DNA from 4 places in the Marinomonas sp. ABL3_031 genome. Region 1 is predicted to be linked to each of the others. Evidence: predicted binding sites of a transcription regulator. Region 1 holds the regulator's gene; each other region holds the start of a gene.
What was found. The regulator sigma-54, encoded in region 1, starts transcription at its own class of promoters, with help from an activator protein. The targets are predictions, from matches to a motif close to TGGCACNNNNNTTGCTNT.

Region 1 (3,216 bases):
TCAAAGCCAAGACGGCTTTAATCGCTTCTTCCTCATCTTCTCCATTGGTTTTAACGGTGATTTCAGTACCTTTGCCAGCAGCGAGCATCATCATTGCCATGATGCTTTTGCCGTCAACATTACGGCCATCCTTCTCAATGGTAATATCACATGAGAAACGTGATGTGGTTTCAACCAGCTTGCCTGCAGCACGGGCATGCAGTCCAAGCTTGTTGATAATAGTGATGGATTCTTCCTGCATGCTGTTTCATCCTTATATTAAAGATTCAAAGCTAGTGTACAACTCTTTATTAGTTTGTGCGTTGCGAAGTTTTGCTAGTGCGTCTGGTGACTGCGCTAATTCTGCAATTTGCGCTAAAGTCGATAAGTGTTGATCGCATTCGTGAGGCGGTACAATTAAGGCGAAGATCAAGTCAACAGGCTGTTTGTCGACAGAGTCAAAATCAATAGGACTTTGTAGGGACATAATAACAACGGCTGTATGATTGGCAGATTCAAGACGACAATGTGGAATGGCAATGCCATTTCCTATACCGGTACTACCTAATTTCTCACGTGCCAACAAGGCGTCATAGACAGCTTCATTATCACAATGTAGACGGTTAGAAGTGATCTCCGCCAAACTTTCAAGAACACGTTTTTTGCTAACAATGTCTTGTTTAGCAAGCACAAGATCGGCTTTTAGTAGTGAATTTAATGGCATGATACTTAATACCTGTTAAATCAATCTTTTTCGTTCATTGGAAGGCGGAATATTCATCGCCTCACGATATTTGGCAACGGTACGTCTTGCTACTTGAATGCCTTGATCTGCCAAGATGGTTGCCAGTTTATTATCACTAAGTGGTTTCTTAGCAGGTTCATCAGCCACCAATTTTTTAATCATAGCGCGTATGGCGGTCGAAGAACATTCACCGCCTGATGCAGTATTAACATGGCTTGAAAAGAAGTATTTCAATTCAAAAATGCCTTTTGGTGTATGCATGTATTTTTGCGTAGTGACACGAGAAATAGTGGATTCATGCATGCCTACTTCTTCTGCAACATCGTGTAATACCATAGGTTTCATGGCTTCTTCGCCGAGTTCGAAAAAAGCAATCTGGCGACTCACAATACAACTGGCTACTTTTAACAGAGTTTCATTACGACTTTGTAAACTCTTCATGAACCATTTGGCTTCTTGTAATGAATTTTTGATGTAGCTTACATCTTCTGCAGTAGAGGCTGTGTTAGCCATGGCGGAATAGGTTTCGTTAATCTTGATCGGTGGTAAAGCATCATTATTCAATTCGACTTGCCAAATGCCGTTACGCTTTTTGACTGACACATCTGGTATGACATAATCCGTATCGTCTTCATCAATGGCCGAACCTGGACGCGGGTTAAGTTGCTGAATAAGATGAATAACTTCTTTAAGCGCTTCGTCTTTAAGCTTGGTTTTGCGGCTTAACTGCACGAAGTCTCGACTGCCTAGCAGATTTAAATAATGACTGATCAGGTTTTGTGTGCTTTTGAATAGAGGGTGGTCTTGAAATGCTTCTAATTGCACCAGCAGACAATCGCGTAAATCAATTGAGCATACACCCACAGGGTCAAAGCGTTGCAGTCTGTGTTGTACGGCTTGAATTTCATCCAATTCAAGTTCTTCTAGATCACTTGTAAGAGATTCTAGAATGTCTTCTAATGACATGCTCAGATAACCGTCAGGCTGAACGCAATCAACAATCGCGTAAGCAATCTCCAAATCACGGTCTGACATGTGGGTTAGGTTGAGTTGCCAAATTAAATGGTCTTGAATGCTCTCTGCTGGAGCATTACGACTTTCAAAGTCCATTTCATTATCGAAGCTAGTCGCATCGCTTACGGCGGCTGAGCTTTGGTAGGTATCATCCCAGTTGCTATCAATTGAAAGCTCTTCAGGGATACTTTCCGTCCATTCTGATTCTAATCGGGCTTCTTCGGCTGACTCACTGTTTGCCTTTTCTTTGCTTGTATCGTTTTCGACTTTAGATTCAATGCTAGCAGGTAAGTCGATGGCAGTTAATTCGTCGTCATCTAATTCCAGCAAAGGATTGGATTCAAGGAATTCATGAATCTCTTGTTTTAAATCCAATGTCGAAAGTTGCAGCAAACGAATGGCTTGTTGCAACTGCGGGGTCATGGTTAATTGTTGACCGAGCTTTAGCTGTAAAGACTGCTTCATGGAGCAACTCTGTCTGATTTAATAAATTGGAACGAGTTATGCATATTACTCCCTTTCTACAATAATGATAAGGGGTTACAGGCGGAAGTCGTCGCCTAAATAGACTTTTTTTACTTGTTCATTGTTAATGACTTCACTGGCATCACCAGAAGCTATGATATAACCATTGCCCACAATGTAAGCTTTGTCACAAATATCCAGCGTTTCTCTTACATTATGGTCGGTAATTAAAACGCCAATGCCGTTGTCTTGTAAATGCTTAATAATCAGCTTTATATCGCCTACAGAAATCGGATCAACCCCTGCAAAAGGCTCGTCTAATAAAATGAATTTAGGATTCATTGCCAAAGCACGTGCAATTTCGACTCTGCGACGCTCGCCACCAGACAGGGCCATGCCTAAATTTTTACGAATGTGAGTGATGTTGAATTCTTCCAGTAATGATTCTAGACGTTCCTTCTGCTCAGTTTTAGACAGTTCTTTACGGGTTTCTAAAATGGCTGAAATATTATCTTCAACGGACATTTTTCTGAAAATGGAGGCCTCTTGCGGTAAATATCCCACGCCTTTTTGGGCGCGTACATGCATAGCATCTTGAGTAATGTCTTGGTCGTCAATAAAAATCCCCCCGGCATCATTGGCAACCATACCGACTATCATATAAAAACACGTGGTTTTGCCCGCACCATTTGGGCCCAGCAAACCTACGGCTTGCCCCGATTCAACAGCAACGGAGACGTCTTTCACAACAGGGCGCTTTTTGTAGCTTTTAGCCAGATGTTTTGCTTCCAGTCGAGCCATGGGTTAGTTTGCCTTGCCTGTTTGTGGTTGTAGGGTCATTGATACGCGACCGGAATCTTTTTTCTCGGCACTGAATGTGCCGTCATCGATCCTATAGAGAATATAGTCAGCAGAGATGGAATTTTGCATGCGACTTAGATAGCCCTCACCAATGATTTCAAGTTTACCTTCATCTGTTGAGTAGTGAATTTCATTACCTTTGCTGATAACGA
Region 2 (3,216 bases), on a different contig from region 1:
TTTGATTGATTTTGTGTAATCATAGAGAGTACAGCATAGACTAGGACGGCAGTGACCACCCCCACAATAGGCGGCAATACTGGTGAAGTATAAGCCGCCGCCGAGGCGATAGCATAAGCCACTAAGCCAGGCCAATGGAAGGCGGGTAAATGACTGCCAGCAAGACTTGGGTATTGACCCTTATAGCGAATCCAGAAATCCGCCATGATAATGCCACCAATAGGTGGGATAAAAGTACCGAGTAAGATTAAAAAGGGAATCAAGAAGTTGTACATACCGAAAACGGCAAGTAGGGTACCAATGGCTGCGCCGACGACCGTGACCGTTCGGCGTTTATCAGTACGCAACAAATTACAGCCAGCCACGGCAAAGTTGTAAATGGTGTTGTCTTGTGTGGTCCAGATATTCATGAACAACATTAACACCGCCAGTACCAAAAAGCCTTGCGCTAACATGACATCCACAATATCAGCTTGTTGATAGATTAGCGTGCCCAATGCGCCAGTAAGCACCATAAGTCCATTACCAATGAAAAAGGCCGCCATGGTGGCGATAATGGCAACCTTACCGCTGCTGGCAAAACGACTCCAATTAGTCGCTTGCGTGCCGCCACTGATGAAAGTGCCAATTACTATGGTCACCGCAGCAGTGAAACTCAGGCTCTCTGTGGTTTCAATATTGAGTAAACCTGCCATACCGCCCACATCTACTAAGCCGGTATAAAGACTGATTAAAATAAAGATCAGCATCAGCGGCACAGCAAATCGTGACAAGATGTCCATGCCTTTGAAACCTATCATAGCGGTAATACAAAAGGCCATACCAAATAGGATCATCAAAGGGGTTTGCCAGCTTTCGGTAATACCAGTGACTTTCACAAGCACAATGGCCAGAGTGGCAGTTCCCCAAGCGTACCAACCTATTTGAGTGAAGCCCAATACGAAGTCCGATAATTTACTGCCAATTTCACCAAAACAATAACGTCCCATCAGCACGCTGTTTAATCCGCTTTTAAAGGCAATATAAGCAAGCACAGAGGCGTAAGCGCCAAGTAAGAAATTGCCTAGTAAAATCACCCACAAGAGTTCAGAGAAAGAAAAGGCTTTACCTAAGGTTCCTCCAGCCCACATGGTGGCAGTGAAAAAGGTAAAACCCAGCAACACAAACGCCATAGGCAATAAGCCTCGACGTGCACTTTGTGGAACTTCAGATAACGGATAATCAGATTGATTCATTACACTCTCCTAATGCATCTTATGGATACTTACACATTAGTGATAAGCAACTTATGAACCAGTTTTTTAGATGAAGAGAAGATCGAAAGATTTTTGGCAATATAACCAATAAATGTTCAATCATCTTAGGCAAACTAGACAACTTTCTTCTATCTTGCTCTTATTGTCGTGAACAAATACGCTTTTTCAGTGCACTGATTTATCACTCAGATTGGTGCATAACTATTGCGTAATTAGTTTTTATTTATTGGAAAGTATTTTTCGATAGTTTTATAAATGTCCTAATGATGTGAGGAAAGCCGATTACATCCATTTGTTAGCAGCAGTCCTGAGTGGTCAGCAACTTGGGAAAACAAAAAAGTAGGAGAAGGTTATGTCTAATGAAAGCAAATGCCCATTTCACCATGGGGCTGGAATGGCAACGCAAACAGCAGGACGTGGTACCAGTAACAAAGATTGGTGGCCAAATCAGTTGAATCTTAACATTCTGCACCAACACACCAAAGAATCGAACCCAATGGGGAGCGATTTTAACTATGCTGAGGCCTTTATTAGCCTGGACCTTGAAGCAGTACGACAAGATCTGTATGCCTTGATGACAGATTCTCAAGAATGGTGGCCAGCAGATTACGGACACTATGGTCCTTTCTTTATTCGTATGGCTTGGCACAGTGCCGGTACTTACCGAACTGCTGATGGCCGTGGTGGCGCTACGTCAGGTACCCAACGTTTCGCACCACTTAACAGCTGGCCAGATAACGTTAACCTAGATAAAGCTCGTCGTCTTTTATGGCCAATTAAACAAAAATACGGTCGCAAGATTTCTTGGGCAGACTTAATGATTCTTGCAGGTAATTGCGCGTTGGAATCCATGGGCTTTAAAACCTTTGGCTTTGCAGGTGGCCGTGTGGATGTATGGGAGCCAGAAGACGATATTTACTGGGGAACGGAAACCACTTGGTTGGATGACGAACGTTATTCAGGTGAGCGTGATCTGGAAAACCCTTTGGCGGCGGTGCAAATGGGCTTAATTTACGTTAACCCTGAAGGGCCAAATGGCAAACCTGATCCTTTGGCGTCGGCATTTGATATTCGTGACACTTTTGAACGCATGGCGATGAATGATGAAGAAACCGTTGCTTTGGTTGCTGGTGGTCACACTTTTGGTAAAACTCATGGTGCCGGTGATGCGGCTCAAGTTGGTCCAGATCCAGAAGCGGCAGACATTGCCGAACAAGGTTTTGGCTGGCGCAACAGTCAGGGCAGTGGTCATGGTATCGATACCATTTCCAGTGGATTGGAAGGGGCTTGGACGCCGAATCCTATTCAATGGGACAACGGTTATTTTGACACCTTGTTGAACAATGAGTGGGAGCTAACCACTAGCCCAGCAGGGGCGACGCAATGGACACCAAAAGGTGGCGCTCTAGCCGATGCTGTGCCCGATGCACATGATGCAACAAAACGTCATGCGCCTATGATGTCGACCGCTGACATGGCACTAAAAGTAGATCCTGTCTACGCAGAAATTTCGCAACGCTTCTACGAGAACCCAGATCAGTTAGCGGATGCTTTTGCCCGTGCTTGGTTTAAGTTAACTCACCGTGATATGGGGCCGATTGAGCGTTACCTAGGACCTTTGGTGCCAAGTGAGGAATTGATTTGGCAAGATCCTATCGAAAAAAGTACGCATTCTGTCATAGATCAAAACGATATTGCTTCTTTAAAGGAAAAGATTTCTCAAAGCGGTCTATCGGTTGCACAAATGGTATCAACAGCTTGGGCATCGGCGTCTACTTACCGTGGTTCTGACATGCGTGGTGGTGCAAATGGCGCTCGTATCCGTCTGGCACCGCAAAAAGATTGGGCGGTTAATGAACCTGCTAAATTGGCACTTGTGTTAGGAGAATTAGAAGCCATACAAGCGGAATTCAACCAAGTGAAGACCAGTGGTAAACAGGTTTCTTTGGCCGACTTAATT
Region 3 (3,216 bases), on a different contig from region 1:
CCCATCATATAAACAATCAGTAAGAGAACAAAAGGCAGCAAGCCTAATAGCACTCGACTAACGGGAGAAGGAGAGTAATTAACGAACTTTTTCATAATAATGCCTTTCAGCAAATGGCCTAAAATAACGCGCTTCGTCTTATGACAAAGCGCGTTGATAACAGACTATAGTTTTCCGTCGGCAGCCATTTGCATGTAGGTATTATCGAAACGCAGTTTGATGTTATTAGTATCACCATAGGTGCCAGCTGGCATTTCGATACCAACAATATCTGCGCTTGGCGCGCCTTCACCTAAAAGACCGTGTTCGAATGAGAATTCCGCTACATGTTTCATGGTTTCAACCAATTTAGGGCTGTTGACCAATTCCAATGCTGCTGCTGGTGTGTAATACATGTGGGTTTTCGCCAACTGAGCGTCGTAACCCGCTAAATCGGTTTCGGCGGCTTCGGCCATGATAGTACGAGCTTCTTTGGCGCTGTCGCTGTTGCCAGACATGGTTGACATAATTTCAAACCAAGCACCTGTTAGTGCTTTACCCAATGCTGGATTGGCTTTTAGTGTTTCTGTATTGACGATCAAACCATCAATGATTTCACCTGGGATTTGCGATGAATTGAAAACGTCATAAGTGTTTGGCATGGATAGAATTTCGCTAGCCAAAGGGTTCCAAGTCACCGTTGCAGACACATCTCCTGTGCCGAAAACAGAGACTAGGTCTGCGTCGGAAGTATTAACAACTTTAACGTCTTTTTCGCTCATGCCGACGGTTTCTAAACCACGAGCTAACAGATAGTGCGATACACTGTATTCCACTAAGTTGACATCTTGGCCTTTGATGTCTGCTAGCTTGTCTTCACCATAAAGTATGATAGCGTCATTGCCGTTTGAGTAATCGCCAGCGATTAACACTGTGCTATCAACTCCACCAACGGCAGGAATGGTCAAGGCGTCCATTTGAGCCATGGTACAAGCATCAAATTGACCCGCTGTGTATTGGTTCATGGATTCAACGTAATCGTTGATTTGTACCACATCAATATTGATGTCGTATTTGTCTGCCCATTTGTCAATGATGCCAGATTGCTCCGCGTAAGCCCAAGGCATCCAGCCTGCATAAATGGACCAGCAGACTTTGAAATCTTCTTTAGCGAAGGTTTGGGAGGAAGCGAGTAAAGCAAACAGTAAAGCAGGTACTTTATTCTTTGAGAATTTCATAGGGAGTCACCTTTTCAGTTTGTTAGTTACACATGGAGTACCCTTGGCAAAATCGCCATGTGGTCTCCCGGGCTTTTATCCCGCCGTGTAACCTTGAAACATCAAGGTCGAAAGCTCTCGGACCAGTCATATCAACCAATAAATTGATATCGGAACCCTAGCTCTCTATTTTGGTTAAATTGTCATGTTCGACTTTCCAAGGGTACGAACAAAAATAAATAAAGCATTTATTGTGCCAAGTGCAAAAGTCTATTTTTTCTACTGGATTAGAAGAAGTTTTACGAAGTTTTTCATTTTTTAGGGTGTTTTTGGTGCATTTCAGGTGAGTAGGCGATTTTATAGTGCAAAGTTTAGCTGATGCAAAGCAAAATTAGTTGTCGCTTGTTTATGCTGTTATAATGACTTTTATATAAAAGCGTGTCTTATTAATTGCAATGAGCAGTAAGTAACGCTGTGGCGAGCGCAGCGGTGAAAGCAAGCACAAACGAATTGTACTGGCTCCTAAGGGAGCCTTTTGTCTATTTGGCGGTCAGAGATAAGACACTATGGTACGTTTTTGAGGTAGGTCGTTTATGGCTGAGGATGAAGATTTCTCTTTATTTGCCGAGGAAGTGAAAGGCATTCGTCCGTTGCAAAAAACCGAAGTGTATTTGGGAAAAAAGCAGGGCGAAGCGGATTTCGTTGCTCGTCAAAAAGCAGCATTAGAAGCCAAGCAAGAAGACAAGAATCATTTGTCGAAAGATTATGTTGAGCGGGTTGATCCGAATGACATGTTGGAATACAAGCGTTCTGGTGTACAGGATGGCGTTTTTAAACGTCTGCGTCAGGGTAAGTATGGTGTGGAGTCGCGTTTGGACTTACATCGTCGTACGGTAGAAGAGGCGCGTCGAGATGTCTTTCAATTTGCCAAAGATTGTGTTCATCACGATGTGCGAGTTGGCATCATAGTGCATGGTAAGGGTGAGCGAACACCTGAAAATCAAGCCACGTTAAAGAGTTACATCAATAAGTGGCTCCGTGATATGGACGAGGTAATGGCCTTTCACAGCGCGCAACGTCATCATGGCGGATTGGGGGCTGTGTATGTGTTGTTTAAAAAGAGTGAAAAAGCCCGTTTAGAAAACTGGGAAAGACATCAAAAGCGTTAAGATCAGCAATCTGTTCACCATGCTGACAGCTTATTTGGTGAAGTAAATGCAGGTTTTTGATATAATTTCGCGACGTTGAAAGCGTCTTCTTTTGACGTTTTGGTAATTGTTTTATGAGTCATCGTATTCTAATTCTATCGAGGTAGAGAATGACAGATCGCATCGCGCATCATGCTGCGTTTCGTTTTATTCGCAGTGAGTTTATTGACGCTCTGAACGCCAGTGTTCAGGAGTTCGAGCATAAGGTTACTGGCGCAAAGCACTTTCATATCGCATCGGAAAATGATGAGAATGTTTTTTTGGTGGGGTTAAAAACTGTACCAACCGATTCTTGCGGTGTTGCACATATTTTGGAACATACGGTTTTATGTGGTTCTGAACGATTTCCGGTGCGTGATCCTTTCTTCATGATGATTCGTCGTTCTTTGAATACTTTCATGAATGCTTTTACCTCGTCTGATTGGACGGCTTATCCGTTCGCCAGTAAGAACAAGAAAGATTTCCATAACCTGTTAGACGTTTATCTGGATGCGGTGTTCTTTTCTCGTCTGGACGAATTGGATTTCTCACAAGAAGGTCATCGTTTGGAGTTCGCTGAACCGGCTAACCCTGAATCGGATTTGACCTTCAAGGGTGTGGTGTTCAATGAAATGAAAGGCGCCATGAGCTCAACTACGTCTGTGTTGTGGCAAACCCTAACAAAGTACTTGTTCCCGAACAACACTTACCACTTTAACTCTGGTGGTGAACCGACTGATATTCCAGATTTGTCTTATGAAGACCTATTGGCCTTCTATCGTACTCATTACCATCCTTCCAATGCGGTATTCATGACTTTTGGTGATATTCCA
Region 4 (3,216 bases), on a different contig from region 1:
AAAAAGCGTATCGCTGTTCATGGCGCTAAACTCAGGGAAAAACGCGAGAATTAAAGGAGGATTTAGGAAAGTGATTTGTGCCCGATATCTTGAATTGGCCCTAATCGAAAAAATTTGCGCTAGCCAACACACCACAGTGCTCTACGTGAACCATCATGCCGAAGACAAAATTAACGGCATAGAAAATTACCTCACCCTGCAAAAGAATCACTAGATCCAGCGCAACAAAAAAGCCAACTTGAGGAGTTGGCTTCTACTTCATACAGAGCTTTACCTAAAACAAGGTTAAGGCAGGTAAATGCCTACGTTGTTATAGCCTTTTCCTAATAGGTAAGACGCATGGATTCGGCTCATTACGCCTTTACCACAATAAAGTAAGTGTGTGGTTTCCGCTGGCATGTCGGCCCAGCCAGATTCCAGCGCAAAGAAAGGAATGGCTTTAACCGGGCGGCCACTCACTTTAAGCGGTTTTCTCTCTGCTTCGTCCGGATGGCGAATGTCTATGATGATTTCGTCACCCACCGGCATACGCACAACAGGCACTTCACCTTGATATTGTTTCTCAACATCGTCCATCACATTTTGGATCGACATCACTCTGGCATCTTCAATGGCCTTTTCTAACACAGCAAAGTCAAATTTGGCTTCTTCGCGTTCAATACGATGCATTTTGGCGCGCGTGGTCGGCTTCACAGAAATCACCCCACAAAATTCTGGCATGCTAGCAGCGAATGGTGCCGTACCTATGTCAATGGCTTTATCAATGATTTCTTGTTTGTTGGTGGTCATCAAGGGGCGAATAACAAGCTCATCTGTCACCTGATCAATCACTTTTAAATTAACCAGGGTTTGACTGGAAACCTGTGCAATACTTTCCCCTGTCACCAAGGCTTTTGCGCCAACACCTTCCATTACTTGCGAAGCCGCTCTTAACATCATTCGCTTCAGAATAACGCCCATTTCAGAATTGCCGACTTTAGTCAGTATTTCACCCACCACTGCTTCAAATGGAATGGTGATGAACTTCACATTCAAAGCCGAGCCGTATTTTTCCCAGATAAAATTCGACACTTGCTTCACGCCAATTTCATGAGCATCGCCGCCCAAATTAAAGAAACAAAAATGCGTTTTTAAGCCACGACTCATAGCCAAGTATGAACTTACGGTTGAATCATAACCACCTGAAATTAAAGACAATACAGAATCCTGCGAACCTAATGGATAACCGCCAAGCCCTTCAACGCGTTGCTCAATCAACCAGACTCTATCGTCACGAATATCAATCGGTACAAGCACATCAGGGTTCTTTAAGCGCACCGCTTGAGCACCACTTTTGGCTTTCAAACAACCACCGATATAACGTTCTGCTTCCACGGATGAAAACTCGTGTTGACCAACACGTTTAACACGTACGGCAAAAACAGCGTCTTGTAAAACATCCCCATAAGAAGCCAACGCTTCGTCAACAATGACATCAAGAGAAGTCAGTGGAAACTCACGTACGTATTGAAAATGCGCGATACCGGCAACATGAGAAAGAGTATCGGTAAAATCGTCTCTTAGCTCATCTTTATCGGATAAAACCTCAATGAAATCCCAGTTACCTGCTACTACAACGTCTGCATCATGTTTCTTTAACACCAGCTTAAGATTATGACGAAGTTGCTTAATAAAAGCTTTTCGTACAGGACGGCTTTTAATGGTGATTTCGGGGAAGAACTTAACAATAAATTTCATAAAAAGTGTGCGTTTCGTAGTTAGCTGGTTAAAAAGAGAGCGCATTATAAAGAAAAGCATCCAGATACGAAAATTTAATATTTGCACCAAAATAAAACGAAAGAAAAAATATAGATCAAATTTGGTGCGTTTTGTTGTTTTTGTGTGTTTTTATGGGTCACACTTCTGTGCATATTTTTTATACAGATTATTTATCTTTATGTTTTTTATGGCTTTTTTTGACCGCACAAACTTCTGGCATAGGTTGTGCTTTATATTGGAGAAATTGTGCTTTGCTTTGAAGCACTATCAAACGAAAAGCTATGAAAGCTTTAAACTACGACTGGAGAAAAACTATGTCAAACAAGACCCTTGCCTTGATCGCCGAGCATGACGCGAAGTGGGTTGACCTTCGTTTTACTGACTTTAAAGGTAAAGAGCAACACGTATCTATTCCAGCATCTTCTGTAGATGAAGAGTTTTTTGAAAATGGTCAGATGTTTGATGGTTCTTCCATCGCTGGCTGGAAAGGCATTAACGAATCAGACATGATCATGATGCCACAAGATGATACCGCTTTGATTGATCCTTTCACTGAAGAGCCAACCGTTATCATCCGCTGTAACATCATCGAGCCTTCTACAATGCAGGGTTACGACCGCGATCCTCGTTCTGTTGCCCTACGTGCAGAAGAATACCTAAAATCGACTGGTTTGGGTGATACCGCTTTCTTCGGCCCTGAGCCAGAATTCTTTGTCTTTGATGATGTTCGCTGGAAAGCAGACATGTCTGGTTGTTCTGTTGAAATCAACGCTGAAGAAGCCGCTTGGTCATCTGGCAAAAAAATTGAAGGTGGCAACATGGGTCACCGTCCTCGCGTTAAAGGCGGTTACTTCCCAGTACCACCAGTTGATTCGCATCACGACCTACGCTCTGCAATGTGTGGTGCAATGGAAACAATGGGCCTTGAAGTGGAAGTTCATCACCACGAAGTAGCGACAGCGGGTCAGAACGAAATCGGTGTTAAATTCAATACCCTAGTGAAAAAAGCCGACGAAGTACAAGTATTGAAATACTGCGTACACAACGTCGCTCACGCTTTCGGTAAAACAGCGACTTTCATGCCTAAACCAATCGTAGGTGATAATGGTTCTGGTATGCACGTGCACCAATCTTTCTGGAAAGACGGTGTAAACCAATTCTCTGGTGATCAGTACGCTGGTCTATCTGAAACAGCTTTGTTCTACATTGGTGGTATCATCAAGCACGCTAAAGCAATCAACGCCTTCGCGAACGCTTCTACCAACTCATACAAGCGTCTTGTTCCAGGTTTCGAAGCGCCTGTAATGTTGGCTTACTCAGCTCGTAACCGTTCTGCTTCTATCCGTATTCCATATGTTGCCAGCCCGAAAGCAAAACGTATCGAAGCACGTTTCCCTGATCCAACCGCTAACCCATACCTAGCTTTCGCAGCTATGTTGATGGCTGGCCTTGACGGTA

Region 2: a site for sigma-54 is predicted at 1,279-1,296, ahead of codB (cytosine permease). Genes of this name have one in related genera too.
Region 3: a site for sigma-54 is predicted at 1,438-1,455, ahead of ACXAH2_RS15695 (putative urea ABC transporter substrate-binding protein). Genes of this name have one in related genera too.
Region 4: a site for sigma-54 is predicted at 1,973-1,990, ahead of glnA (glutamate--ammonia ligase). Genes of this name have one in related genera too.

Annotation. Positions count from the first base shown of each region.
Region 1 covers NZ_JBSWYU010000003.1:193,142-196,357, reverse strand. Annotated here, with positions in the region: gene ACXAH2_RS05380 (HPr family phosphocarrier protein) at 1-241, opposite strand, end outside; gene ptsN (PTS IIA-like nitrogen regulatory protein PtsN) at 254-703, opposite strand; gene ACXAH2_RS05370 (RNA polymerase factor sigma-54) at 719-2,203, opposite strand; gene lptB (LPS export ABC transporter ATP-binding protein) at 2,279-3,004, opposite strand; gene lptA (lipopolysaccharide transport periplasmic protein LptA) at 3,008-3,216, opposite strand, start outside.
Region 2 covers NZ_JBSWYU010000008.1:62,052-65,267, reverse strand. Annotated here, with positions in the region: gene codB (cytosine permease) at 1-1,235, opposite strand, end outside; gene katG (catalase/peroxidase HPI) at 1,609-3,216, shown strand, end outside.
Region 3 covers NZ_JBSWYU010000016.1:57,798-61,013, forward strand. Annotated here, with positions in the region: gene ACXAH2_RS15690 (ABC transporter permease) at 1-95, opposite strand, end outside; gene ACXAH2_RS15695 (putative urea ABC transporter substrate-binding protein) at 165-1,217, opposite strand; guanidine-I (ykkC/yxkD leader) riboswitch at 1,280-1,389, opposite strand; gene smrA (DNA endonuclease SmrA) at 1,790-2,365, shown strand; gene ACXAH2_RS15705 (insulinase family protein) at 2,515-3,216, shown strand, end outside.
Region 4 covers NZ_JBSWYU010000001.1:310,914-314,129, reverse strand. Annotated here, with positions in the region: gene thiI (tRNA uracil 4-sulfurtransferase ThiI) at 286-1,737, opposite strand; gene glnA (glutamate--ammonia ligase) at 2,073-3,216, shown strand, end outside.